3 regions of the Serratia sp. UGAL515B_01 genome follow, and region 2 is predicted to be linked to each of the others. Evidence: predicted binding sites of a transcription regulator. Region 2 holds the regulator's gene; each other region holds the start of a gene.

The links. Region 2 encodes PurR, which represses purine synthesis genes. Its sites were predicted from a motif close to CANGCAAACGTTTGCNTG; they were not measured.
Region 1: purT (formate-dependent phosphoribosylglycinamide formyltransferase) is a predicted target of PurR. The motif match lies at 3,538-3,555, and genes of this name have one in related genera.
Region 3: glyA (serine hydroxymethyltransferase) is a predicted target of PurR. The motif match lies at 2,223-2,240, and genes of this name have one in related genera.

The regions. Positions count from the first base shown of each region.
Region 1 covers NZ_CP109901.1:1,426,705-1,436,684, reverse strand. The annotation lists gene OK023_RS06655 (S9 family peptidase) at 1-41, opposite strand, end outside; gene OK023_RS06650 (tellurite resistance TerB family protein) at 113-766, opposite strand; partial or broken gene yqfB (N(4)-acetylcytidine aminohydrolase) at 1,061-1,324, opposite strand; gene OK023_RS06640 (YebG family protein) at 1,450-1,776, opposite strand; gene dbpA (ATP-dependent RNA helicase DbpA) at 2,036-3,418, opposite strand; gene purT (formate-dependent phosphoribosylglycinamide formyltransferase) at 3,613-4,791, shown strand; gene OK023_RS06625 (YoaH family protein) at 4,830-5,063, opposite strand; gene pabB (aminodeoxychorismate synthase component 1) at 5,277-6,650, shown strand; gene OK023_RS06615 (CoA pyrophosphatase) at 6,647-7,225, shown strand; gene sdaA (L-serine ammonia-lyase) at 7,647-9,011, shown strand; gene OK023_RS06605 (EAL domain-containing protein) at 9,779-9,980, shown strand, end outside.
Region 2 covers NZ_CP109901.1:1,958,914-1,968,893, forward strand. The annotation lists gene OK023_RS09005 (TetR/AcrR family transcriptional regulator) at 1-100, shown strand, start outside; gene OK023_RS09010 (alkene reductase) at 180-1,277, shown strand; gene gloA (lactoylglutathione lyase) at 1,439-1,846, shown strand; gene rnt (ribonuclease T) at 1,950-2,597, shown strand; gene OK023_RS09025 (Grx4 family monothiol glutaredoxin) at 2,716-3,060, opposite strand; gene OK023_RS09030 (C40 family peptidase) at 3,599-4,414, shown strand; gene sodB (superoxide dismutase [Fe]) at 4,756-5,337, shown strand; partial or broken gene OK023_RS09040 (IS200/IS605 family transposase) at 5,816-5,890, opposite strand; gene OK023_RS19200 (YnhF family membrane protein) at 6,087-6,212, opposite strand; gene purR (HTH-type transcriptional repressor PurR) at 6,502-7,527, shown strand; gene punR (DNA-binding transcriptional activator PunR) at 7,689-8,633, opposite strand; gene punC (purine nucleoside transporter PunC) at 8,754-9,944, shown strand.
Region 3 covers NZ_CP109901.1:2,563,508-2,573,487, forward strand. The annotation lists gene OK023_RS11470 (3-phenylpropionate MFS transporter) at 1-575, opposite strand, end outside; gene glyA (serine hydroxymethyltransferase) at 736-1,989, opposite strand; gene hmpA (NO-inducible flavohemoprotein) at 2,462-3,652, shown strand; gene glnB (nitrogen regulatory protein P-II) at 3,839-4,177, opposite strand; gene OK023_RS11490 (NAD+ synthase) at 4,191-5,813, opposite strand; gene glrR (two-component system response regulator GlrR) at 6,038-7,378, opposite strand; gene qseG (two-component system QseEF-associated lipoprotein QseG) at 7,375-8,307, opposite strand; gene OK023_RS11505 (HAMP domain-containing sensor histidine kinase) at 8,311-9,747, opposite strand.

The DNA of each region.
Region 1 (9,980 bases), 530 kb from region 2:
ATTGGATAAGGCCGTTTTTCAGCTTTAGGAGGTGTCATCATTGCTAAATCATCCGTTTAGATTGATAAAAGCAAGAGTGACACGATCCTTATTAAATTAACAAGCTATGCAGCTAGAGTAATTCGCGTTTTTTCTCGTTAACGTCATTTTCAATCCCTTGTCTTACATCTACCGGAATTTTCAACGACTGCGCCAACGCATCAAGATAGCTGCGCTCCATGAAATGGTCGACATCAATAACCATGCAGCTCAGGTAATATACCTCTAAGGCTTCATCTTCATTCTTCACGCTTTGTGTGATCAATTCGGGGTTCAGTGGCTGATCAATAGCTTGTTGCACCCAAGCTTGGGCCTCACTCCCTAGCTGCAATTGCTCAAGACTATGGTCAATTGCGCGTTTTTCGTCTGCATCTATGTGACCATCGCTTTTAGCAGCGAACACCAATGCCTGCACCAAACGTTTGGCACGCAGATCTAAAGGCGACCTCTGCTCAACAAATTGTGGTTCTTGTTGCTGCTCCTCTCTGACACGTTGCTTATATTTGTTCCACAACACAGCACCAACCGCTGCACTGCCACCAATAATCAGTGCGTTTTTACCGTATTTACTTACCATTTCACGAGAGGATTTATTCGCTAACAAAACACCAACTAGCCCGCCTAACGCAGTTGGGGCCAATAACTTTCCAATCCCTTCAGTACCACCCGTTGACTCTTTTTTGTCACCCAGCATAGATTGGATCTGTTGCAACCAGTTATTTTTCATTCCTACCTCTAACAAATTGAATATAGTGGCTCGCAAACACCTCCGAGCCAACTTGGCCAGCGTTCCTCAGATTATGGTATTATTTGTAAATAAATGTATTGTCGCTACAAATTTTTGTCGCTAATGACCGAATAGATTGGGGTTGTAAGTAGCCAGCAACGGGACAGGCCTTACCGAAAGTCCCTCTACTGAGTTGTGTCATTTGAAACACATGATCGACTAAAAGTTGTAACTGGAGTGCATCTGGATGCAGGAACTCTTCTGAATTGAAAGTAATAGTCTGATAAGAAAGGATTAAAGTTTACTGAAAGTAATAACAAATAACTTTTCCAAGCCTGGATAGATCTCTTCAATGAGCTGTTTTTAGCTCGCTAAGGGACATATTTTCTTGTCTCGCATGTTCTTTAGTTAGAGCATCAAGATGTACCGCCATTACCGATTTGATCTCAACAAAACAAAAAACACACCAGCTTCATTGCGACTGACGCGTAATACTTCGCCCGGTTCGAAATGCGATTCACTGGCGTCACGGATAGTAATGATTTTGTGACCAGCCATAATACCTTGCTCGAAGCAACTGAAAAGGTTAAGGCACGCAGCGTTAAAATCCTATATGAACCCACCCTGCTCGTTGCAGGAGGATGAGCTACCTGCAACGTAAAACTAACTGATTATGTCGCGTATCACGCGGCCTGTTCTCTTGGCTCTGCGTCTTCTTCCGAGAGAAGTACCATTTTATCCGTTTTGCTTTTAGCCGGTTTTTTTACGGTTTCTTGTGGGGCTGCACCACCACGCAAAATCTGAGATAACATATCTTTATTTTCTGCCAAGAAAAGGCTTAGCGCTTCACGCTGTTCTTCTTCCAACGTAACAGGCGCTTGCTGCAACCATTCGCCAAGGCCGTCAGCCAGATCGAGCATCTTGTCATAGGCATCGGCTTCTTTCTTGTTTGCGAAAGTCATTTTTTCCTCACCGTTTCTGACTACTACATATTTCACTTCAACAGCCATGAACGTTTCCTCAAAGGTTATATACTCATCATACTAAAGTTGCAGAGGCGTTAGCTGCGCACGATTACTTTCCCCTTTAGGGCCATAGCTAACAGCTTTCAAAGCGGCTCTCAACAGATTTATCACCCCAGGCACACAGTCATCCTGGGGATTCATGAGCTGGCCGCCTTTCCGCAACTCGAATTAATCAGAGCAAGGCACTGTGATTTTATACAGTATAAGGTACTTTCACAGCAGGTCGCAAGCAATCCATCATTTATTATTTCAACAATCGCACTTTGCAACTCTTACCTTTTATTTTTCCCTGCTGGAGCTGTTGTAATGCTTTGCGCGCACTCGCCTTGCGGATGGCCACATAAGCGTGTACCGGGAACATGTCGATCTTCCCGACCTCTGCCGCAGTCAGTCCAGCTTCTCCGGTCAACGCGCCAAGAATATCACCTGGGCGAATTTTAGCCTTGCGGCCGCCATCGATGCACAGTGTGACCATTTCAGCTTCAAGGGGAGTGTTTGGAGCTCCGCTCAATTCAGATACCGGTGCCCACTTCACGGTCATCTGCAAATAGTCCTCAAGGGCATGAACGCGTACCATTTCCTGTGGCGTACACAAGCTGATGGCTAACCCATTCAAACCCGCTCGCCCGGTGCGGCCAATGCGGTGAACATGCACTTCCGGATCAAACGACAGCTCGTAGTTGACCACTAACGCCAACTCTTTGATATCGAGACCACGAGCAGCAACATCGGTCGCCACCAGCACACGGCAACTCCGGTTAGCAAAACGCACCAGCACCTGATCCCTGTCCCGCTGTTCCAGATCGCCGTGAAGCGCCAACACGCTAATGTCACGACTTTCGAGCGCTTCAAACACGCTCTGACAGTCACGCTTGGTGTTGCAGAATACGACGCATGAGGACGGTTGATAATGGCGAAGGGCCGCAACCAGAAGTGCAGGGCGTTGATCTTGTGTAGTTTCATAGAAGCGCTGTTCGATATTTGTTTGCTCTTCCTTATCCGCAACTTCCACATTCAGAGGCTGGCGTTGCACGCGGGCACTGATGCGTTCAATACCTGCCGGATAAGTGGCAGAAAACAGCAAAGTCTGACGTGTTTGTGGGGTGTAACTGATCACATCATCAATATCGTCCGCGAAACCCATATCCAGCATACGATCGGCTTCATCAAGCACCAGTACTTTCAGATCGTCAAGTACCAGGGTTGTTTTGCGTAAATGTTCCTGCACACGGCCTGGCGTACCCACCACGATATGGGGAGCATGCACCAAAGAGTCGAGCTGTGGTCCGACCGGTTGGCCGCCACAAAGGGTCAATATTTTGATGTTCTGCGTGAAACGGGCAAGACGACGTAACTCTTTACTGACCTGATCGGCAAGTTCACGTGTCGGGCAGAGGACCAGCGCCTGCGTTGCCACTTGGCTAACATTGATTTTATCCAGCAGGCCAATACCGAACGCCGCTGTCTTACCGCTGCCGGTTTTTGCTTTGGCACGTACATCCTGTCCTTTTAATATGGCAGGTAACGCTGCGGCCTGTACCGGCGTCATTTCGGCATACCCCAGTTCGTTGAGGTTGGCCAACTGTTCAGCTGGCAGTGGCAGGGAGGAAAAAGAAACTGTGCTCACGGCAATGACTCTTATATGGCAGGTGAAAAGGTGGCGCGGCCATTGGGCAGGCGCCGGATCTGGCGCAGATGATAACAGATTTCTATTCATCCCCTCGATTTAAGTGCAGCCTTGCTGCGTACGCAATCGTTTTCGCATATACTGCGCACTCATTGTCAGACCGTATTAATTCCTACAGAATCAGGTACGAAACTATGTTAACGATTGGAACCGCCCTGCGTCCTTCTGCTACGCGTGTCATGCTGCTCGGTTCAGGCGAACTGGGTAAGGAAGTGGCCATTGAATGCCAGCGTTTAGGGTTAGAAGTGATCGCTGTAGATCGCTATGCCGACGCCCCTGCCATGCATGTAGCACATCGTAGCCATGTCATCAATATGCTGGACGGCAATGCACTGAAAGCAGTGATCGAGCAAGAACGTCCCGACTATATCGTGCCAGAGATTGAAGCTATCGCCACCGATATGCTGGTTGAACTGGAGCAACAAGGCCATCGCGTAGTACCTTGCGCTGAAGCCACACGTCTTACCATGAATCGTGAAGGTATTCGTCGCTTAGCTTCAGAAACCTTAGGATTGCCCACTTCCAGCTACCAGTTTGCGGATAGCAAGGAGAGCTTCCGTCAAGCGGCGGCAGAAATTGGTTATCCGTGTATCGTCAAACCGGTCATGAGCTCATCGGGTAAAGGCCAAAGCCTGATCCGTGATGAACAGCAATTGAATACCGCCTGGAATTACGCGCAGCAAGGAGGTCGTGCCGGTGGTGGGCGGGTGATTGTCGAAGGATTAGTAAAATTTGATTTCGAGATCACCTTGTTAACTATCAAAGCCGTTGATGGCATCCATTTCTGCGCTCCAATCGGCCATCGTCAGGAAGATGGCGACTACCGTGAATCCTGGCAGCCACAACAGATGTCTGAATTGGCACTTAGTCGAGCACAAGCAATCGCGGAAAAAGTCGTCAACGCATTAGGCGGTTTGGGTTTATTCGGTGTCGAGCTCTTTGTCTGCGGCGATGAGGTAATTTTCAGTGAGGTTTCTCCACGCCCGCACGATACCGGTATGGTCACACTGGTTTCACAGGATTTGTCGGAGTTCGCTCTACACGTAAGAGCGTTTCTTGGGTTACCAATCAACGTTATCCGCCAATTCGGGCCTTCCGCCTCTGCGGTGATCCTGCCAGAACTCACCGGCAATGATGTCCGTTTTAGCGGGTTAGACTCTGCATTAAAGGGATACAATCAGGTGCGTTTATTTGGCAAACCGGACATCAGTGGCAAACGTCGTCTGGGCGTCGCACTCTCTACCGCAACAAATATTGAACAAGCTGTCACGTTAGCAAAGCAGGCCGCCGCTGCGGTTAAGGTGCTAGAATAATACTCTAGGGTTTCGGCATACCGGGGCCCCAAACACCATCAACAATTTTTGGTGTCTTCACTATCTTCGTCCAGGTACTCTGTCGGCTCTTCCTGTTCTTGTTCATCCTCGAACATCACAGTCACCCGATCGCCCTGATGTTTTTCGCGGATTTCTTGCGCGACAAGTGCAATGGCTTCACCACTGCTCATACCTTGTTCCATAAGATGATGGATACGTTCAGCAGCTTCCTGCTGCTCTTGGTGACTCAGTGACGGCATACCAGCAAGCATGTGTTTCTCTCCAGCAAAGATGGAGACGAATTATACGCTCTAAGACTGCGGATCCCAACGTCTATTGTCTTGTTGCCCGCCAGTCGTTTTCATTCCTATGAATTACCACGTTGTGATGACCTTACCTCTTTTCAACCAGCTGCGTCTGCTCGCGTAATATGGCACAATAACCGCCCTACATCGCCGTTTCAGTTAGTCGGGTTTTTAATACTCATGAGTGCCACCACACCAAACCTTAAATCGTTGCCTTATACTCGCGGTGCTGTATTGGAATTATTCGCCTCTTTGGCACACACCCCTTGGGCTATGCTGCTGCATTCAGGTTTTGCTGAACATTCCCATAACCGCTTTGATATTCTGGTTGCTGAACCTCGTGTCACGATAACAACATACGGTTCCGATACTGAAGTTCAGCGAGGAGACATCCGGCACTGTTCACAAGCTGACCCTTTCTTGCAGTTACAACAACAGCTTGACGCCATGAATTTGTCTCCACCATCGAATAACGATCTGCCTTTTCAGGGCGGAGCATTAGGCCTATTCGGTTATGATTTAGGCAGGCGAATAGAAAAACTGCCGCAAAGGGCGCAGGCTGATATCAAGCTGCCGGATATGGCCGTAGGGATTTATGATTGGGCATTAATCGCTGATCATCAAAAAGAGATGCTGACACTGCTCAGTTATGGCAATGTTGACAAACGTTGGCAATGGCTTAACCAGCAGCAAGCACCACGAGTTAAGCCCTTTGCCTTATCTGGAAACTGGCAGGCGAACATGACACGCCAGCAATATGGCGAGAAATTCCGCCGGATCCAGGAGTATCTGCGTAGTGGTGATTGCTATCAGATTAATCTAGCACAGCGCTTTTCCGCTCCATACCAAGGAGATGAATGGCAGGCATTCCTTCAGTTAAGTGCCAACAACCGTGCTCCGTTTTCCGCTTTCTTACGCTTGGCACAAAACAGTGTGCTGAGCGTTTCGCCAGAGCGTTTCCTATGGTTAGAAAACAGGCAAATCCAAACCCGACCAATCAAAGGTACTTTGCCACGCCTTACCGACGCCTGTCAGGATGCTGAGCAAGCACAGAAACTGGCCAGCTCAGCGAAAGATCGGGCAGAGAACCTGATGATCGTCGATTTATTGCGTAATGATATAGGCCGAGTTGCTCAGCCAGGCAGCGTGCGTGTCACAGAGCTGTTTAAAGTCGAACCCTTTCCGGCAGTACATCATCTGGTCAGTACCATTACCGCCACACTCCCCAGTGCCACCCCTGCTACTGAACTTTTGCGCGCCTGCTTCCCTGGCGGATCAATCACTGGTGCTCCTAAAGTCCGTGCTATGGAAATTATTGAAGAGCTTGAACCACAGCGACGAAATGCCTATTGCGGCAGCATTGGCTATATCAGTTTCTGCGGTACGATGGATACTAGTATTACTATACGAACCCTGACGACTGAAAACGGACACATATTCTGTTCTGCTGGCGGAGGGATTGTCGCCGATAGTTGGGAAGAAGCGGAATATCAGGAAACATTTGATAAGCTGGGCCGCATTTTGCCACAGCTGGGGGAGTTTACCCTGTCGTGAACCATCAGCCTTATCCACCATCGCTGGCTGCTTTTATCAGCCGTTTTCAGTTACAGTTACCACAGGCTACGCAGAGCTCGTACAACGTCTGTCCTGCAGCGGTGCTGATCCCCATAATCTGCAGGCCAGAACCGACCTTGCTACTCACCCGTCGAGCGGATTCATTGCGTAAACATGCAGGACAGGTCGCCTTTCCCGGTGGTAAAACCGATCGTGAGGATCTCTCACCCATCGCGACTGCCGTGCGTGAAGCTCAGGAGGAAGTTGCTATTCCTCCGCACGCTGTAAAAATACTTGGCCAGTTGGCACCGATCGACAGCAATACCGGTTTCAAAGTCACGCCGGTTGTGGGTTTAATTCCCGCAGATATCGAATTTCACGCCAATGAAGATGAAGTCGCTGAAGTATTTGAAATGCCTCTGCATGAGGCACTCTCGCTATTACGCTATTATCCATTGGATATTCACCGCAAGGGTCATACACATCGAGTTTATCTTTCCTGGTATCAGAGCCAGTTTGTTTGGGGACTCACCGCCGCCATCATCCGTCGGCTTGCACAACAGGTGAACATTTAATTGTGATTTAAATCACATTTTTTCAGTCGCTGATGGCGTATTTAGGAGTGTCGTGAGCGATATCAATTTACAGAGCTACTTTTTCCACTACCTTTCGTGCCATTACTCTTTTAAAAACTGAAATTACTCTCTTCAACATTACTAAATGCCTGTAAAGTAATTCATACTGGAATAAATTGCTAAAAAAATCGATTTTTATATAACATTGTTTTACCAAAATGGTGACAGGGTTGCTACCAGAAGACCTGGGATCGGTATAATCCCCCCGTGGTCTAACCACTCTCTAAGGCAGTCAAGACAGAAAGTGGCCCCAAGGAACATTCAATGCGAAAAAGGCCACAGGGACCTTTCATACCATCGCAGTGCTCTGCGCATTTTAGACGCGCACCCATAAAAATATGCCTCTTTTAAGGAGTTTAGCGTGATTAGCGTTTTCGACATGTTTAAGATCGGTATCGGCCCTTCCAGTTCTCATACTGTAGGACCGATGAAAGCCGGTAAACAGTTTGTCGACGATCTGGTACATGAAGGCCTGTTGTCTTCTGTCACGCGCGTTACCGTCGACGTTTATGGTTCACTCTCATTGACCGGTAAAGGCCACCATACGGACATTGCCATTATTCTTGGCCTGGCGGGTAATATGCCCGATACTGTTGATATAGATGCAATTCCCGGGTTCATCCGCGATGTCGAGCAACGTCAGCGCCTACTGCTGGCAAATGGGCAACATGAAGTCGACTTCCCTCGCGATGGTGGCATGGTTTTCCGTAGTGACAATCTGCCACTACACGAAAACGGTATGCAGATCCACGCGTTCAGCGGGGACAAACAAATTTACAGTAAGATCTATTACTCTATAGGTGGTGGATTTATCGTTGATGAAGAACACTTTGGCAAAGCCGATAACAGTGAAGTTACCGTCCCTTATCCTTTCGGCTCTGCAAACGAAATGTTGGCGAACTGCCGCAGCACAGGACTTTCCCTCTCAGGCATAGTGATGCAAAACGAACTGGCACTCCACAGTAAGCAGGAAATCGAAACTTATTTCAGTGACGTTTGGCAAACCATGCGCGCCTGTATGGAGCGCGGCCTGAATACCGAGGGCGTGCTGCCCGGCCCACTACGGGTCCCGCGTCGCGCCTCTGCCTTAAGGCGTTTATTGGTTTCTTCCGATAAGCTATCCAATGACCCGATGAATGTGATCGACTGGGTTAATATGTTCGCGTTGGCAGTAAACGAAGAGAATGCCGCTGGTGGACGCGTAGTTACCGCACCAACCAACGGTGCCTGTGGAATAGTTCCTGCCGTACTGGCGTACTACGATCATTTCATTGAATCCGTCACCCCAGATATCTATATTCGTTACTTTATGGCATCTGGCGCTATTGGGACATTGTACAAGATGAATGCCTCAATTTCTGGTGCAGAGGTGGGTTGCCAGGGTGAAGTGGGCGTTGCTTGCTCAATGGCTGCTGCAGGTTTGGCAGAGCTGTTAGGCGGCAGTCCTGAGCAGGTCTGCATAGCAGCGGAGATCGGTATGGAACATAATTTGGGGCTAACCTGTGACCCAGTAGCTGGCCAAGTACAAGTTCCCTGCATCGAACGTAATGCCATTGCATCAGTGAAAGCGATCAACTCAGCTCGGATGGCCTTACGCCGTACCAGTGAACCACGTGTATCTCTGGATAAAGTGATCGAAACCATGTACGAAACCGGTAAAGATATGAACGCGAAATACCGTGAAACGTCCCGCGGTGGGCTGGCGATTAAAGTCCAATGTGACTAAGCTGAGCAGCGTGTGGATATTGATATCCCCTTAGTACTTCAAGCGGCAGAAGCGTTAGCTGTGTTAATCTGCACATCTAGGCTGTGTCCCTCAATTGTACGCGAGCGCCGCTGGCGGTAATTTGCGCACAGAGCAAAGCATAAGTCGCGAGGTTTGGTGTGGGCCAAATAAGCGGCGAACAACGCAGCAATGCACGCCAATGGCCCCAGCCCGAAGGGTCCCTTTCTCTGTGTTGTCGGGCTTGAACAGAGAGCCACTCTGCCCTTCACCCTCCGCCTTGACAACGGGTTTTGGGGTATGCGAGGCACCACGAGCAATTGAGGGACGTAGCCTAACGACCTCCTCCTTCGGGCTGCTGTAGACAAATTTGTCGTTCAGTTTCCTGTAGCTTGAAGTTACCTTGGGATATATACTCAGAATAATTCGAGTTGCTTGTAGGCGGCAACTGAGCGAAGCCCCAAGAGCTTACTCAGGTAAGTGACTGGGGTGAACGAAGGCAGTCAACACCCAAGCAACTTGAAGTATGACGAGTATATACCCGTGCTTTTAATGGATCTTTCTATTATAAAGCAGAGACAGAATGACTTTTCCTGTGTCCATTTTCCACTTTTCTATTCCATTCATCCCTTCCTGCAACTGCTCAATTGAAATACTTTATTGAATTACAAAAATTTTACAGACGAATAGTCTAGAATTAGTCAGCAACCCTATAGCGGAATTTTAGCTATGACTCGCTTTGTCCATCTGACTGAACTAGGACTGACTTGATGGTGATGAACCAACTGGCCGCTAGGAACTATCGTTATTACCGTTGGCTTATCGCGAGTACGGTTGGGTTGGCTATTTTATTGATTTCTTTGTCTACCCACTATTATCAAGAAGTGAGTAAAACAGAACAGGACCAGCAAGTTTTAGCAAGCCGCATCATTAACAAACTTAATAAAATACTTTCACCTACGGAACAACAAA
Region 2 (9,980 bases):
GCTTGGCGCATCACTGCGCGCCAAAATACGCCATTCAGTGGCACCACTTACCAGCGCGCTTGAAAGTATCGAGTTACTGTTACGCCCAACGCAGTCTTAATCACTTTTTTGTCTGAAAATACCATATTTTTTACTGTACTTGATTTATAGTCGACTGGTCTACTACAACAGGATGCATTATGAAGATTGAAACATTGTTCTCGCCACTAAAAGTTGGTCATGCAACATTACCAAACCGTATATTTATGGCGCCACTGACGCGTCTGCGCAGTATTGAGCCAGGAGATATCCCTACCCCCTTAATGGCAGAATATTATGCGCAGCGTGCCAGCGCAGGTTTGCTGATAACCGAAGCCACTCAAATTTCTTTTCAAGCGAAGGGCTATGCTGGAGCACCCGGCTTACATACTGATGAGCAAATCGCCGCATGGAAAAAAGTTACCCAAGCGGTTCATGAGAAAAAAGGACATATCGCCGTACAACTTTGGCATGTAGGTCGCATCTCTCATTCCAGCTTGCAACCAGACCGACAAGCTCCGGTAGCGCCTTCAGCGATCAATGCCGAAACACGCACTACCGTTCGTGATGAAACAGGAACCTGGGTCAGAGTGCCAACATCAACGCCCCGCGCGTTGGAAATCACAGAAATTGCAGGAATTATAAACGAATTCCGTCAAGCGGCAGCTAACTCTCGAGAAGCAGGCTTTGACTATGTTGAATTACACGCAGCGCATGGTTATTTATTGCATCAATTTATGTCACCAGCATCCAACCAACGAACCGACCAATACGGTGGCAGCATTGAAAATCGCACCCGTTTAACGCTGGAAGTGGTTGACGCTAGCATCGCCGAAATTGGCGCAGACCATGTTGGTATCCGTATTTCACCGTTGGGTCCATTTAATGGGCTCGATAACGGCGAAGACCAACAGGCTGCAGCACTTTATCTGATTGAAGAGTTGAATAAGCGCGGCATCGCGTTTTTGCATATTTCTGAACCTGATTGGGCTGGAGGCAAACCTTACTCTACAGCATTCCGCGATGCCGTTCGCGCGCACTTTAATGGTGTGATTATCGGTGCTGGGGCCTATACCGCAGAGAAAGCAGAGGATTTGATCCAAAAAGGCTTTATCGACGCAGTTGCCTTTGGTCGAACCTACATTGCCAATCCGGATTTAGTAGAGCGAATTAAGCAGAATGCACCGTTGAATGAGCCAAATCCAGAGACGTTCTATGGCGGCGATGCCAAAGGCTACACCGACTATCCAACTCTTTGAGGCATTTCACTCGTCAATCAAGCCGGGCTGAAATCCGGTTTGATAATACCGTAGTACCGCCAGATTATCAGTTGCGTTGAATTGCCTTATGCTGCAAGACTATACTGTTATCTGCAACAACTTATCGCCGTTAACCGCGGCCAGTCCAATCAGAGGGAATTATGCGCCTGCTCCATACCATGCTCCGTGTCGGTGACCTACAACGCTCCATCGACTTTTATACCAAAGTGTTAGGCATGCGTTTGCTTCGTACCAGTGAAAACACCGAGTACAAATACTCACTGGCATTCGTCGGTTATAGTGATGAAAGTGAAGGTTCAGTGATCGAGCTTACCTACAACTGGGGCGTAGACAGCTACGAGATGGGTTCAGCATTTGGCCATTTGGCTTTGGGTGTTGATAATGTTGCTACAACCTGCGACAACATTCGCAAAGTTGGCGGTAAAATAACCCGTGAGGCAGGCCCGGTTAAAGGTGGCACTACCGTGATTGCTTTTATTGAAGATCCTGATGGTTACAAAATTGAGTTGATCGAAAATAAACATGCTGGGCAAGGCCTCGGTAACTGAGACTCCTAAGGGGCGCGTCTAGCGCCCTTCTTTATTATCTCCGCTGCACTAAAGCAATAAATTTGTCATAATAAACACTATGTTCGATTAAGATAAGAAACTGATGGCCGAGAAAAGTGATCTTAACGCCCTGAGTGGCCGCTTTCGTGGGTTTTATCCCGTTGTTATTGATGTAGAAACCGCAGGTTTTAATGCCAAAACGGACGCGCTATTGGAGATTGCCGCAATAACGCTGAAAATGGATGAGAATGGCTGGTTGCTTCAAGACGAAACCCTGCATTTCCATGTTGAGCCCTTTGAAGGTGCGATACTACAACCGGAAGCGTTGGCCTTTAATGGCATAGACCCACATAACCCACTGCGTGGAGCAGTTAGTGAATATGATGCATTACATGCAATTTTCAAGGCTGTGCGCAAAGGTATTAAAGATAAAGATTGCAACCGGGCAATAATCGTAGCGCACAATGCCAATTTTGATCACGGTTTTCTAATGGCGGCTGCAGAACGTGCGGGACTCAAGCGCAATCCATTCCACCCTTTCGCTACTTTTGACACTGCGGCACTGAGCGGATTAGTTTTAGGACAAACCGTATTGGCAAAAGCCTGTATCGCCGCGGGATTCCCTTTTGACAGCAGCCAAGCCCATTCCGCTCTTTATGATACGGAACAAACAGCTCTACTGTTTTGCGAGTTAGTAAACCGCTGGAAACGTCTTGGTGGATGGCCGTTAGCTGGCAGCCTAATAGACTGATCACGGCTATTTACATGTGTATTTCGTATCTTAAGTGTGAAATATGCTGAGTGAAAATTGTGCGGCACCGTTATCAATACCGCACAATTTTATTCAGGGAACCTTTCTTCATTAAGGATCAAGGCTGTTGATCTTCCTGATTTTTATATTTTTCAGCCGTCTCTTTAATCAACTGTTGTAGTTCACCACGCTGATACATTTCAATGATAATATCGCACCCACCAACCAATTCGCCATCTACCCATAGTTGAGGGAAAGTAGGCCAATTGGCGTATTTTGGTAACTCAGCGCGAATATCCGGGTTTTGTAAAATATCAACATAGGCGAAACGTTCACCACAAGCTGAAAGTGTTTGAACCGCCTGTGCGGAGAAACCGCAATTTGGTAACTTAGGTGAGCCTTTCATATACAGCAGGATCGGGTTGGTTGAAATCTGCTGCTGGATTTTTTCAATCGTTTTCATTCATTGCTTCCTCAAAACCACATCATGGCTAAAACATGCATCATATTGACTTATTGTAGCTGTAGGTAGAGGGCAAGAAAACACCATCTTTTGAAGGGGTATCTTTTTGTTACAGATACGTTGCGAAAAACACATCTATACCCAAAATAATTCGAGTTGCTTGTAGGCAACAAGATCGCGAGTCGCCAAGAGCATAGCCCACTATGCGACTGGTGCGAACGGACATAGCCAACACCCAAGCAACTTGAAGTATGACGAGTATAACCGGCTAAAAGATAGACTCGGAATAACATTGTTAACTCTAACATATCACTATTATATTCTGACCTTTACAAGACAATTAATAATAAAAAGAATGCCCCTATTAGTGATATCCAACTCATCATTTGATTGATTTTATAATAAAATTTAATCTCATTAACGTTTTCTCACAATATGGATTAATATTTACAAGTTAAGTTCTGTTTTATATGGCGAATTTAAGGAATACTGTCTTTCATTCAATATATGTTTCGGGGTCAAGGTTGGTAACATCAACATGCGGTTAATTATCACGCTTTTTGTACTCTTTTTCGCACAGCTATTCTTTAACCTGGCACATGCTGCGCCAAAAGCACATGTTTCTGCTGAGCAGCCTAGAAGCCATGTCAATGATACCAAGCCAAATGAACGCAAAAGAAAGAAAGTGGATAAAAGCAGCAAGAAGGTGAAGATGATACCCCCGCATAAAACGGCAAAAACAAAAAAGCTGGCAGTGAAAGCAAACAAGAAAACCAACAGCGTAAAATCAAAAACCAAAACGAGCCAAACTAGCAAAGTTAAACCCAACCCGCCGAAAAAAGAGCATAAAAAAGCTTATGGACGCCATCGTACAAGGGGATTTACCACCAAGAAAATGGCAGTACATGATAAAACGTTGAAACTAACTCCAGCACACAAAAAGCGTTTTCAACATGCCAAGCAAACTGCGTTGACAAAGCTGATGCACCAAATGGGCAAGCCTTATCGTTGGGGCGGTACTTCTCCTACCACTGGGTTCGATTGTAGTGGCCTGATTTATTACGCCTACAAAGACGTGGTTAAAATCAAAATACCTCGTACCGCTAACGAAATGTACCATCTGCGAGATGCAGCACCGGTCAAACGAAGTGAGCTAGAAAAGGGTGACTTGGTCTTTTTTCGTATCAACAACCGCGGCACTGCCGATCATGTTGGTGTTTATCTCGGGGACGGTAAATTTATCCAGTCTCCCCGAACTGGCGAAGAAATACGCATCAGTCAATTGGATAATAACTATTGGCAAAACCATTACATAGGTGCTCGCCGCGTAGTCACACCTACAACCATTCGTTGACATTTATACCCAAAATAATTCGAGTTGCATGTAGGTGGCAAGTCTGAGAGTCGCCAAGAGCATAGCTCACTCTATGACGGGTGTGAACGGACGCAGCCAACACCCATGCAACTTGAAGAATGAAGAGTATATACGACTGAGTTTAAGGCTCAGCCAGGATGTCTCCCCTTGCCCACACTTTAGACAATTAACTGATTTGCACGCTTTGGACCTTTTTTTCAGGTAGGAAGTTGTTAAGATTGATAACCACAGAATAACTATAACAACTCAGTTTCCTCCCTCAGCTAATGGGCTGGCGGTATCGGAAGAGAAGAAAAGTGCTGTATAAAAAGGAGAAAGCAATGTCGTTTGAATTACCTGCATTACCGTATGAGAAAAATGCCCTTGAACCGCATATTTCTGCAGAAACGCTGGAATACCATTATGGTAAGCACCATAACACCTACGTGGTTAACTTGAATAATCTGGTGAAAGGCAGCGAGTTTGAAGGCAAGTCTCTAGTCGATATCATCAAGACCTCTAGCGGTGGCGTGTTTAATAACGCTGCGCAAGTATGGAATCACACATTCTACTGGCACTGTCTGTCGCCTCAGGGGGGCAATGAACCAACTGGCGTTTTAGCTGAGGCGATCAATAAATCCTTCGGTTCTTTCGCTGCTTTCAAAGAACAATTCACCGATGCAGCAGTGAAAAACTTTGGAGCAGGATGGACTTGGCTGGTGAAAAAACCTAATGGATCACTTGCGATCGTTAATACCTCAAACGCAGCGACCCCACTCACCAGTGAAGACAAACCTCTGTTAACCGTTGATGTTTGGGAACATGCTTATTATATCGACTACCGCAATGCGCGCCCAAAATACCTGGAAAACTTTTGGGCATTGGTTAACTGGTCATTCGCGGAACAAAATCTGACCCAATAGCAGATAGATGAACAAGTAAGCTCCCCCCGGCAAAGCCGGGGGTTTTTCATATGTGCCTATTAGCCTCTCTTGCCAGCCGCGCCCTAACAGACGCACTGTGATCTGACATTTGCATTTATGGATTACTTACAGCCCGTAACGCTTCTTGATGTAACCGTGGCGCTTCACTGACTCTCACCAGTATCGGACGCGATGTTGAGCCGTATTGTTCATTCAAAACAGCAAAACAATACTCAGATCCAAAACGAATTTTTGGATACACTTGCCTAAGCCATTAATGCCAAGACTAAAGTGACTATCGTAACCGACGCCGATTTTCAAAATACCTGGTTTAGCCATATTAACTCGTTAGGCTGGGATTTTATCGGTAGAGTGAGAGAACAGATCTTGCTACGGCTCGATATAACAAGTGATATCTGGTTGAAAAAATTGGAATTAATGGCCATATGCCACCTATCACCCTGCGTTTCTCTCCCTAGAAAACCTGCCTTCGGTGTTTAGGTGCAAAAACCATGTGATATTTACAGTTCCATCGGTTATGCGCTAAGCCCATTTTCGTCCCCCATTGGACCCCTTTTGATTTCTTGTTTAACTTTTGCAATTGCCAAACCGCAAGGTGTTTTAACAAATTGAAAGGGGGTCTTTATAATCGGCTTAAGGCTGAAAGCTTTACGACCCCCAGCCTAGCTCTGGGGGTTTTCTATAGAAAATAGCAAAGGTGCAACATATTGCACTTTTTATAATTTAAATCAGTTAGATACAGCAATGAGACCAAAGATGATAATCACTGCCAACGCACATACCGTAGTAAACAATGACATTTTCAAATTCGTATCCATAACGTAATTCCCTTGCAGATTTGTGCTCTCAAGCATAAAAGCCACACAATTAATACGTCAACTCATTTTCCTACAGTTCGTGATTAAAATCTTGTTATCATTTGCCGTCTTATAATACCGATTAGCTCTTCCACTTTTCATAAATATGCGACAAAATCCGCAGTTCACAACTGCGTACCCCAAGATGCCCCCTCCTGCTATAGGATCTTACGGCTTCAGCACTAAAAATCCCGTTTTTGCTTATCAGGGGATAAAATTTACGCAGGCAAACGATTAACATCATACTTACATGCTGTAACATGTGAGTTCAGGAGTCATTCTTTATATGGCAACGATTAAAGATGTGGCCAAGCGCGCTGGCGTTTCCACCACCACCGTTTCGCACGTCATTAATAAAACGCGTTTCGTCGCCGAAGAGACAAAAGCGGCCGTTTGGGCAGCCATTAAACAACTACACTATTCGCCCAGCGCCGTTGCCCGCAGCCTGAAAGTTAACCACACTAAATCGATCGGTCTGCTTGCAACATCAAGCGAAGCACCCTACTTTGCTGAGGTGATCGAAGCTGTTGAAAACAGTTGCTATAGTAAAGGTTATACTTTGATCTTGTGTAACTCACATAATAACCTCGATAAACAACAGGCCTACCTTGCAATGTTGGCGCAAAAGCGCGTCGACGGTCTGCTGGTTATGTGCTCAGAGTACCCAGAAAAGTTGCTGGGTATGTTGGAGGATTACCGAAATATTCCCATGGTGGTTATGGACTGGGGAGCTGCTCGTGGTGATTTTACCGATACAATTATCGATAATGCCTTTGAGGGTGGCTATCTGGCTGGTCGTTATCTTATCGAACGTGGTCATCGCGATATTGGTGCCATTCCCGGCCAGTTATCGCGCAATACCGGTGGTGGCCGTCATCACGGTTTCCTTAAAGCGCTGCAGGAAGCCAATATTGAGATCCGCGAAGAATGGATCGTTCAGGGTGATTTTGAACCTGAGTCCGGTTATAAGGCCATGTACAAAATATTGTCGCAAAAGCATCGCCCCACAGCCATATTTTGCGGTGGAGACATTATGGCTATGGGTGCAATTTGTGCTGCAGACGAATTGGGGCTTCGTGTACCGCAAGACATCTCAGTGATCGGTTACGACAACGTCCGAAATGCACGCTATTTTACCCCAGCATTAACCACTATCCACCAGCCTAAAGAACGTCTGGGAGAAATGGCTTTCACGATGTTGCTGGATCGTATTATCAGTAAACGTGAAGAATCTCAGGTCATTGAAGTCCATCCAAAACTGATAGAACGCCGTTCGGTGGCTGATGGGCCTTTCATCGATTATCGCCGCTAGCATGTCCCCCTTGATTAGACACAAACCAAAACGTGAGCTGCACAGTTTTATGAGCCCAACACGTACTATGATGGCCACAGCGCGGGAGGCAAGGACTCGACCACGCGGCACGCTTCCCTCTGTGGCTTGATGAGGGCTGCGACGCCCCACAGACATATAGCCTAATAATTGTTATCGGAGGCTTTCGAGACACCGGATACGCCTTCGTTCAACCACTCCTGATTAAGCGTTTCACTGTCTCCCAGATAATCTAATAACCAGGTCATTACTGGTGACTGCGCATTTTGCTGCCATGTCAGGCAACAGGCGCTAGGGGGGAATGCTTCTTGCAGTTGCAGAACAACCAGTTCACCACTTTGTACCCATGGCAGTACACAATGCGCGGGTGCCATTCCCACACATAATCCATTACGCAGACAATCCACAGCAGAAGCCCAGTCCGGCACGGTAAGGCGTCGTTGGTTATCCAGCGCCCAAGTTACACGTTTCGGCAAATTTCGTGACGTATCCTCGAGCAATAGTGAGGGATAAGGCCGCAGCTGATCGTTACTCAGTGTGCCCTTTAGCCCCGCTAAGGGATGGGTTGCATTTGCCACACACAACCAATTCACAAAGCCCATATCGCGAAAAGCAAAACCCCCACCAACCGGCACTGCTCGTGTTGCACCGATAGCCATCTCTGCGCGCCCATCAGCCAGTGCATCCCATACGCCATTAAACACCTCGTGTTGCACAATCAATTCAACATCCGAAAAATGACGATAAAAATCAGTGATTAACTGACGACTACGCTGTGGTTTTACAATAAGGTCGACCGCAATTCTTAACTGCCCGCGCCAACCGTTGGCAACTTGCTGGCACTGACGCCGGGTATCAAGCATTTTTTTGACAACCTTCCGGGCCTCTTTGATAAACAGGGCACCAGCAGGGGTCAATACAACATCACGATGACGGCGTTCAAAAAGGGACACAGCCAGCCATTGCTCCAACTGACGCACCGTATAACTTATTGCAGAAGGAACTCGATGAAGCTCTTGTGCAGCCGCACTGAAGCTACCCGTTCGCGCAACAGCATCTACGACATCAAGCGAGTATTCTGACCACATGATTTGCCTTCAAATTTTTTAACAACACCTTGCAAATATTACCGTTTCACAAGCAAAGATCCAGCCGAGTACACTTGCGGACGCTAAAACCTGCGACAATAAAAATTTAACGAGAAAAGCATGCGAAACTTTGGATTTATGTTTTACCTTGCAGGACTGAGTATGTTGGGGTACTTAGCAACCGATATGTATCTACCAGCCTTCGGCGCTATGCAGCAGGATTTGCAAATTTCCGCAGGCGCAATCAGCGCCAGCTTGAGTATTTTCCTTGCTGGTTTTGCTTTTGCCCAACTGCTTTGGGGCCCGCTATCCGATTATCTAGGCCGCAAACCGGTACTCTTGCTCGGCCTGACACTCTTTGCGTTTGGCTGTTTGGGCATGCTATGGGTGCAAAACGGAACACAACTGTGGTCTTTACGTTTTCTACAGGCAATTGGCGTATGTTCAGCCGCGGTGACCTGGCAAGCCATCGTAGTAGATCGTTATCGTGAAGGTAAGGCAAACCGTGTTTTTGCTTCCATTATGCCACTGGTCGCCCTTTCTCCCGCATTAGCCCCCTTGTTGGGTGCCTGGCTGCTCAATCACATGGGATGGCGGGCTATCTTTGCCGTACTGCTTGGCATAACGGCATTACTGCTCATTCCCACTCTATTGCTAAAAGATACCAGAATTGTGCCTTCAGCGGACAAAAAGGCCGGGGTGAGCTTTTTGCAGATTTTGAGATCCCCGATGTTCAGTGGCAACGTTATGGTCTTTGCCGCCTGCTCTGCCGGTTTTTTTGCCTGGCTGACCGGGTCACCCTTTATTCTCGGCAACATGGGATATAGCCCAAATGATATTGGTTTAAGCTATGTCCCACAGACTTTGGCTTTTTTGTTAGGGGGTTACAGTTGTCGGAGTGCATTAAGCCATATTTCTGGCAAAACACTGCTGCCTTGGCTGTTGTTAGCTTATGCCATCAGCATGGTCGCTCTCTATCTGGTCGCTACCCTGAGCAAACCAACACTGACAGCTTTGCTGATCCCTTTTTGCTTCATGGCATTAGTTAATGGTGCTAGCTACCCGATTCTGGTAGCAAATGCCTTAATGCCATTCCCGGAAAGCAGTGGTAAAGCAGCTGCCTTACAGAATACGCTGCAACTGGGAGGGTGTTTTATTGCCAGCATGTTAGTATCAGCCTTCATCACCCAGCCACTATTGGCTACAGTAAGCGTGATGGTTGGTACCGTATTTTTTGCAGCTTTTGGGTATATTATGCAACTCAGAGAGAGCTCGAATAAAAAACAGCCTACCAAGCAGAAATTATTATAAATAATAAGTTAACGGGAATGCTGGCAGGGTGCAATT
Region 3 (9,980 bases), 600 kb from region 2:
GAGTCATTCTGGACACTGATATACCCTTGCGGCATTACGCTAGGTTTCAGTAACATCCCCAGTAACATAGCCAGGATACTGACCAACAGGCTGAACAAAATGGCATTATGGCCCCAAACGGAAACCAGTTTACCGGTTAACGCAGAACCAATCACAAAAGCAAGCGATCCCCACAGCCGCACCCGGCCATAATCCAACGTAATTTGCCGCTGCCATGTGGCCGCTAACGCGTCGGTCAACGGCACCAACGGCGAAAAAAACAGGTTGAAACCGGCAATAACCAACATCAGCCAGGCCCAACCGTTACCGAAACAGAACCCGATAGCGAAAGCCAGAGAGAGTAGCGCGAGAAGACGCAGCGCGGTGATTAAATGCGTGGGGTCTTTAACGCGTGGCGCAATCAACAAACTTCCTAAAAAGCGCATTACCAAGCCAGCACCGAGCAAAATGCCGATAGTTTCAGGGGAAACACCCTCACCTTTCAGCCAAACGCTCCAAAACGGCAGATAAATGCCATAAGAAAAGAAGTAGGTGAAATAGCTGAGAGCCAGCCAATGCGTTGATTGTAGAACCATATCCCCTCCTGAATAAGCGCAACACCCTGACATACATCACACTGCGCAGCAATGATCATTCAAACTTAAAGCACTGGAGTACAAAGCAGTTCACAGTTTAGCTATATGCAGGATAAAAAAACCCGCCGTAGCGGGTTTTGGAGTACAGAAGAAGGGCGAATTACGCGTAGACAGGTAAGCGAGCGCAAATATCCAGCACTTTCTTCTTGGTGCGTTCAATCGTCGCTTCGTCATTGACGTTGTCAAGCACGTCACAGATCCAACCCGCCAGTTCACGCACATCTGCTTCTTTGAAACCACGGCGAGTCACAGCAGGAGTACCAATACGGATCCCCGAGGTCACAAATGGGCTCTTAGGGTCATTGGGTACGCTGTTCTTGTTAACAGTGATGTTGGCACGTCCCAACGCCGCATCGGCTTCTTTACCGGTAAGATTTTTATCCACCAGATCCAGCAAGAACAGATGGTTGTGGGTACCGCCAGAAACCACTTTGTAACCACGCGCCAAGAATACGTCTACCATGGCCTTCGCATTGTTAGCTACTTGCTGCTGGTAAATCTTGAACTCTGGTTCCATCGCTTCTTTCAGTGCTACCGCTTTACCGGCGATCACGTGCATCAGAGGGCCGCCCTGGCCACCAGGGAATACGGCAGAATTCAGTTTTTTGTACAGTTCTTCATCACCGCCCTTGGCTAGGATCAGACCACCACGCGGGCCAGCCAGCGTTTTGTGGGTAGTGGTGGTTACGATATGCGCATGGGGAAGCGGGTTCGGATAAACGCCAGCGGCAATCAAGCCAGCAACGTGCGCCATATCCACAAACAGGTAAGCGCCAATGCTGTCGGCAATTTCACGCATTTTTGCCCAGTCAACCAGGCCAGAGTATGCAGAGAAACCACCGATGATCATTTTAGGCTTGTGGGTTTGCGCCTGTTTAGCCAGATCGTCATAGTCGATCTGCCCAGATTCATTGATACCGTAAGGCACCACGTTATACAGCTTGCCGGACAGGTTTACCGGCGAACCATGCGTCAGATGACCACCATGCGCCAGGTTCATCCCCAGAATAGTGTCACCCGGCTGCAGCAAGGCGGTATAGACGGCAAAGTTGGCCTGGGAGCCAGAATGCGGCTGCACGTTAGCATAATCGGCACCAAACAGTTCCTTGGCACGATCGATAGCCAGTTGCTCAACAACATCAACATGCTCGCAGCCGCCATAATAACGCTTGCCCGGATAGCCTTCTGCGTATTTGTTGGTCAGTTGAGAACCCTGAGCCTGCATTACACGTGGGCTGGTATAGTTCTCAGACGCAATCAGCTCAATATGCTCTTCCTGACGCACGACTTCCTGCTCCATTGCATGCCACAGTTCGGCATCATAATCAGCAATGTTCATTTCACGCTTTAACATCCCGGCATCTCCTGACTTAAATCGGCTCACTATACCCTATGGATTTCGAACTGCACCCAGACACCCAGTTCGTTCATGGTCAACCGCTGACTTCAAGTCAGTGACTGAGATGAGCGAGTGTAGGTAACAACGCTGCGGCTTGAAAAACGACGGATATAAAATCACCCTCTGGGGCTCTGGGTAACAGTGTAAACCGTTTACCCCCATCGAAGATAGGTCTTGACAGAGGTTTTTACGCAAACGATTGGCTACAGATAGCACAAGGCTTTCCCTTGTTTTTTACCCCTAATTTTGCAACGGATATTTACTCATGGTGGTAATACGGTTTATTCATGTTCAGCAAGCGTAGCCTTGGATTGAAAGCGCTGTGACAAAGGCAAGAACATTTACAGGTTTAAAATAACCCTATAATATGCATTTTAAATGCAATTTAAAGAGCGGCATTGTACATCTATTAAAAGGAGCCCCCGCCATGCTGGATAGTCATACTATCGCTACCGTAAAATCCACCATACCTTTACTAACGGAAACCGGTCCCAAACTGACGGCCCACTTTTACGAGCGCATGTTTGTGCATCACCCAGAATTAAAAGATATCTTCAATATGAGTAACCAGCGCAATGGCGATCAGCGCCAAGCGTTGTTTGATGCTATCTGTGCCTATGCCAGCAACTTGGAAAACCTGAGTGCCTTGCTCCCAGCAGTGGAACGCATTGCCCAGAAGCACGCCAGCTTTAATATCAAACCCGAACAGTATCAAATTGTTGGCCATCACCTGCTAGCAACGTTGGATGAAATGTTCAGCCCGGGTCAGGAAGTACTGGATGCCTGGGAAAAAGCCTACGGGGTGCTAGCAAACGTGTTTATCCAACGCGAAGAGCAAATTTATCAGGAAAGTGAACAAAGTAAGGGGGGGTGGCGCGATTTACGTGCGTTTAGCATTATAAAAAAACAGCGGCAGAGCGAGGCGATCGTTAGCTTTGTATTGGCCCCCGTTGACGGTGGCCAGGTAGCCAACTATAAACCGGGCCAGTATCTGGCAGTCTGCATTAACGACAGCAGCCTAGAACATCAGGAGATCCGTCAATATTCACTCACTACCTCACCTAACGGGAAGTCCTATCGCATCGCCGTAAAACGTGAGGAACAGGGTGTAGTATCTAACTTCCTGCACCAAACAGCCAAAGAAGGCGATGTCATTCAAATCATGCCACCTCGCGGTGATTTCTTCTTACAGGTGGAAACCACCGCTCCAGTGGCGTTGATTTCGGCTGGCGTGGGCCAGACGCCAATGCTGGCGATGCTGAATACCTTGCATGAAAATCAGCATCAGGCTGAAATTCATTGGCTTCATGCGGCTGAGAACGGCGCAGTGCACGCCTTTGGCGACGAAGTCACTACTATCGCTGGGCATATGCCTGCCTTGCGTAGCCACGTCTGGTACCGTGAGCCAAACGCCGATGATGCAAAAGGCCGCGACTATGACAGCCAGGGGCTAATGAACCTCAGCACCATGCGCAGCATGCTGAACAACCCGCAGATGCATTACTACATGTGTGGCCCGGTCCCCTTTATGCAATCGGTTGGTAAACAATTGCTGGCTATTGGCGTACAAGCCGAACAGATCCATTACGAATGTTTCGGCCCATATAAAGTATTGTAAAGATCGAAAGACTAAGACAGCAGCAAATTGTAATGCTTAGGGAGCCCATCTTTTTATCGAGATGGGCGCCCGTCAGCCTGTCTTCCTGAAGCGTTACTGCAGCTTCAGCGCTCGGGCAGCTTTCACCTGTTCGGAGATTTTACACTGCAATCGAAATATTGAATAATTAACCAGGAAGGATTCAGATCAAATCGCTTCTTCGTCCTGCTCACCGGTACGGATACGCACCACGCGTGCAACATCAAACACAAAGATCTTACCGTCACCAATCTTGCCGGTCTGGGCTGTCTGCATGATGGTTTCCACGCAGGTATCCACGATGTCGTCAGCCACTACAATTTCGATTTTTACCTTGGGCAGGAAGTCGACCATATATTCCGCACCACGGTAAAGTTCGGTATGGCCTTTCTGGCGACCAAAGCCTTTAACTTCGGTCACCGTCATCCCGGTAATACCGACTTCGGCCAGCGCTTCACGCACATCATCCAATTTAAACGGCTTGATAATGGCATCAATCTTTTTCATCGTTGTTCCTTAATTACCAATTTTTACGGCCAAAGCCGGAGGTGATTGGGTAGCGGCGGTCTTTACCAAAGTTACGTGCAGTAATACGCGGCCCAACGGCAGCCTGACGGCGTTTGTATTCGTTGATATCCACCAGGCGGATCACCTTACGCACCACAGCCTCTTCAAAACCATCAGCAACCAGATCGGCAACAGACTTGTCGTGCTCGACATAGCCTTCCAGTATTGCATCAAGAATGTCATACGGTGGCAGGCTATCCTGATCGAGCTGATCCGGCGCTAATTCGGCAGAAGGCGGACGGTCAATTACACGTTGTGGGATAACATAGGAGACGGTATTACGATATTCCGACAGTTTAAATACCAGCGTCTTGGGAACATCTTTCAATACGTCAAAACCACCGGCCATATCGCCATACAGCGTGGCATACCCTACCGCCATCTCGCTTTTGTTACCCGTAGTCAGTACGATGCTACGGCGTTTGTTAGACAGAGCCATCAACACCACACCACGGCAACGAGCCTGCAGGTTTTCTTCCGTTGTATCGCGTTCGCTACCGGCAAACATCGGTGACAGTTGATTCATAAAGGCATCGAACATCGGCTCAATAGAAACGATATCAAATTCTATCCCGAGAATGTCCGCCTCTTCTTTAGCATCAATGATGCTGATATCCGCAGTATAGCGGAACGGCATCATCAGGGCCTGTACCTTGTCTTTACCCAGTGCATCAACGGCAATCGCCAGAGTCAGCGCCGAGTCGATGCCACCAGACAGGCCAAGTACCGCACCTTTAAAACCATTTTTGGTCACATAGTCACGCACCGCCAGCACCAGCGCTTCATAAATCTGCGCCAACTGCGGTAATTCCGCCGCAGGTGCCGTCATAGGCACCACTTCCAGGCCGTTGAATTTCAACAAAGTGACCTGTTCGGCAAAGGCCGCAAGGCGATGGGTCATATTACCGGCAGCATCAAACACTTTGGAGCAGCCGTCAAAAATCAGCTCATCCTGCCCACCGATCTGGTTAAGATATACCAGTGGTAAACCGGTGCGCTGGCAATGCCCAGCCATCAGGGTTTTGCGGATATACGGTTTTTCGCGGTTATAGGGGGAAGCATTGATCGCCAGCAGGATTTCTGCCCCATCAGCCTTTGCTGCATCCACTGGCCCCGGAAGCCAAAGATCTTCACAAATCAACAGCCCCAGACGATAGCCTTTCAGTTCAATCACACCGCTTTTGTCACCCGCGTGGAAATAGCGCTTCTCGTCGAAAACGCCATAATTCGGTAGCTGTTGTTTGAAATAACGCGCCTGTAACTGCCCTGCGGAAAACAGAGATAGCGCGTTGTATAATTTGCCATCTTCACGCCACGGATGGCCCACCAGAATAGCCACATCGACAGAGGCCTGCTGCAAACGGTTCAGTTGAATATCACAACGCTGATAGAAATCATCACGGTACAGCAAGTCTTCCGGCGGATAGCCAGACAGCGCCAGCTCTGTGAACATAACCAGATCGGCCCCTGCCTTCTGCTGCTCTTGCACCGTTTGCAACATGCGCTCGCTGTTGCCTTCAATATCGCCCACCAGCAAATTCAGTTGGGCTAATGCGATGGAAAGTGATCTGCTCATATCTCTATGGTCTGCCATGCCACAACAAAGAAAGAGGAGTGTATACCCGTCGCCATTCAAGCTACAGCGTTGTTAGCTGCCTTCACTCACCCCAGTCACTTACTTGAGTAAGCTCTTGGGGCTTCGTTCTGTTGCCGCCTACCTGCAACTTGAATGAACTTGGGTATAAATCATCCCGGTTAATTTGTTGAGAACCTGTGTATACAGGCTCGGAAAAGAAAACATCATTCTTTGAAATCGTTGGCATCCAGTTCATGGCGCGACAACAATTTATAGAATTCAGTACGGTTACGGCCAGCCATGCGTGCGGCCTGGGTTACGTTGCCCTTGGTGATCTGCAATAGCTTACGCAGATAGTGCAATTCAAACTGGTTTCGTGCCTCGACAAAGGTTGGCAGTACAGTATTTTCCCCTTCCAGCGCCTGTTCAACCAGCGCCTCGCTGATTACCGGTGCAGTGGTCAATGCTACGCACTGTTCGATAACGTTAACCAACTGACGAACGTTTCCTGGCCAACTGGCGGTCATCAGGCGTTTCATGGCATCGGAGGAAAAACTGCGCACAAACGGTTTATGCCTCTGCGCCGAACCACGCAGCAGATGGTTTGCCAGCAGCGGAATATCTTCGGCACGTTCATTGAGTGCAGGGATTTTCAGGTTAACCACGTTCAGACGATAATAGAGATCTTCCCGAAACTCGTTTTTTGCCATCGCTTTGGGCAGGTCACGGTGAGTGGCGGAAATGATCCGTACATCAATATCTAAATCGCGATTACTGCCCAAAGGGCGTACTTTACGTTCTTGCAGCACGCGTAGCAGCTTCACCTGGAGCGAAAGTGGCATATCGCCAATCTCATCCAGGAACAACGTGCCCCCTGCCGCCGCCTGAAACAACCCCTCACGACTACTGACAGCGCCGGTAAATGCCCCTTTGGCATGTCCAAACAGTTCCGACTCCAGCAGTTGTTCCGGCAACGCACCGCAGTTGATGGCGATAAATGCTTTTTTCGCCCGCGGACTGGCGCTGTGGATGGCCTGCGCCAATACTTCTTTACCGGTACCACTCTGGCCGTTGATCAGCACGCTCACGTCCGATTGTGCCACCATCTTTGCTTGTTCAAGCAACCGCAACATGATCGGACTACGAGTGACAAAATCCTCACGCCAGCTGTCATCTCCGGCGGCAGGTGCCGAAAGCGATAGCGCTTCATCGATCGCTTTATACAATGCATCACGATCGACGGGCTTAGTCAGGAAGCTGAAAACGCCCTGCTGGGTTGCCGCAACCGCGTCCGGAATTGAACCATGCGCGGTCAGAATAATCACCGGCATTCCCGGCTGATATTTCTGGATTTCAACAAACAGCGCAATGCCGTCCATCTCATCCATACGCAAGTCGCTGATCACCAAGTCTATTTTTTCTCGTACCAGCAAGCGTAAAGCCTCTTGGCCACTTTCTGCCGTTGTAACATGAAAACCTTCGCTGGTCAGACGCATTCCCAGCAATTTGAGCAAGCTGGGATCGTCATCAACCAACAAAAGGTTGGCCGGTTTGCGAGCTGTCATTGTGCTGGAGACTCCTTATGAACGGGAAGCGGAACGTAGGTGTCTTCCGGCTCCACAGGCAAAGCGGTTCCTGACTCTTTTACCGGTGTGGATCCCGGTTTAGGCGATTTAGCAGGGGCTACGGGCTTGGGTTCAGCAGGGGTTTCAGGTTCTGGTTCAGCCATTTTAGCTGGAGCTGCGGGTTTGCCTGCTGCATCTATTTTGGATTGTGTGGCACTATTTTCCGGCATTTCACTCTGAATCGGCTTACGTGACGAGAGCTGACGCTCGATATCCGTCAGGTTTTCCAGCTTACGCGAGGTTTCACGCAGTTGCTCCTGCAAATGGTTCTTACTCTGACGCAATACATCTATCTGACTGTCTGAGGCTTCCTGCAGGTGCAGATAACGTGCACGTTCGTCGGACAAAGTAATTTGTAACATCTGCTGCTGACGCCACAATTGCAGCAACGGGCGTAGTACACTAGGGGATTCGAGACGATAGCTGCTTAGGCGCTCAACCATCTGCCGACGTTCGGCCAGTGTCGGTTCGGCGCTATCGAGCAAAATACTTTGTTTGAAAATATTGTACCAGTTGCTCTCTGGAAAGTTTTTTGCCAGTGCGCGAGCATCCGTGGTACCGATGCGCTCAGAACAATCCATTGCTCTAAGCCAATAAAGTGAATTTTCCAATACTTCTTCATCATCAAGCCCCCATAGCACGTCGCAACGGGCAATACGGTAGTCCACAACTTTAGTTTCAGGAATGCTCTCCTGCAGCTGTGTCAAACCGCTGCTGACGGAGCGATCGGCACACCCTATCAGTAGAAATGGCGCTAACAGGATCGCGCTGATGAAAGTAAACGGACATTTGCCAAGCGTTTCGCGTTGAGAGGAGCACGGTAAACCTTCGTTCTCTGGTAGATGAGTGCATTTAGACTCTGTGTGCATTTTTTATTCATTCTCGGCAGTTAATGGCAATTCAATTCGGAAGCAAACATCGGCATCTGGAATGTTAACCAGTTTCAATTCTCCGCGCATGCGACGGATACAATCTTGCGCGATACTCAATCCCAGCCCACTTCCTTTAACAGCCCCTTTCCGTTGGTGACTTCCCTGGAAAAAGGGCTCAAAAATCATGGCTTGTTCTGTTTCAGGGATCGGTGGACCGGTATTAGCGACGTCGATCTGCACCTGTTGACCAATATGACGGCTACGGATCCAAATGTTACCGGATTCCATGCCGTAGTGCACCGCATTGGAGTAGAGATTATCCAGTACACGCATTAATAAGGTCGGCTCTGCCCAGCAGATTTCCGCCTCAAGTTTTACTTCTGTGCGGATCATCTTGGCTCGCGCAGGTAAACTATGGGCAGCGACGATCATATCAACCAACTCTTCCAGTTCGACATTCTCGTGCTGCGCGGGGCCATCTGCCAGTTTGCGATTGTAATCCAGCAATTGTTCGATCAGTTGTTGCAGATGGCGGCTACTATGATCGAGGATTGCCACCACTTCTTTTTGGTCAGAGGTCAACGAACCCGCGACTTCATCGGCCAACAGTTCGGTTCCTTCACGCATACTGGCCAAGGGTGTTTTCAATTCATGAGAGATATGGCGCAGAAATTCATGACGCTGTGATTCCAGCCATGCCAAACGCTCGCTTAACCAGATAATCCGCTGAGCCAACGAGCGCAGCTCACGTGGTCCCTTGAAAGAAACAGTCATATCGATAGCTCGTCCTTCTCCCAGACGGTTAATCATACGCTCAACCGCTTTGACTGGCCCAATAATCATGCGGGTAAACAGCATAACCAACAGCACACTGACCAGAAACAGTATCAACGCCTGCCAGCCAAAGTATTGGCCACGTTCAGCAATCGCACGCTGTAGCTGCTGACCACGGGAAAAGACAACGTTACGAGTAGCCTGAACCATTTCAGCATTCGATATTGAGAATAATTCTAATAATTTAGAAGCGTCTTTATCTGGACCGCTGCTTTGACACTTGACAATCGCAAGCTCAGTCAACAGATTTCGCAATTTTTGGTAATAGCGTTCATCTGGAAGGACAGGGGCGTGAGCATCTAGCATCTGTGAATATTGTTTGCGCTGGTTTTGGTATAAGCGTTCCAGCGTTGGGTCCACGAGTACACAATACTGTCGATAACTGCGTTCCATTCCCAGCGCCACACTGGTCATCGCTTCACTGCGTCTGGCATCAACCAGCGTAGTGCGGTTAATATCTGCTGCCTGAGCACTGAGATGATCCAGACTCTGATAGGCCTGATAAGCCAATACCAATAGCGGCAACAGTACCAGCAGGAATGCCATTATCACTAACTGACGCAACGAACGCGGAAATAGACGCCATCTTTTCAAAAAAATCATCTCATTCTCTATCGGGTAATGGCTCGTCATGTACAAAGCGAGCGTGATCACACTCTGTCCCGTGCTTCAACAATAGGCTTTGGGATCTGCAAAGTTAGCGGCACCATCTTATTCTCTGCTGTGATGCTAACTGAGACGACGAGGAGAAAAAAGCCCGTCGGGTGATAATCCTCGAGTCAATTCGCAAAACGCTGCATCAAGGGCAAAAAAAAAAGCACTGGTCACAAGACTCA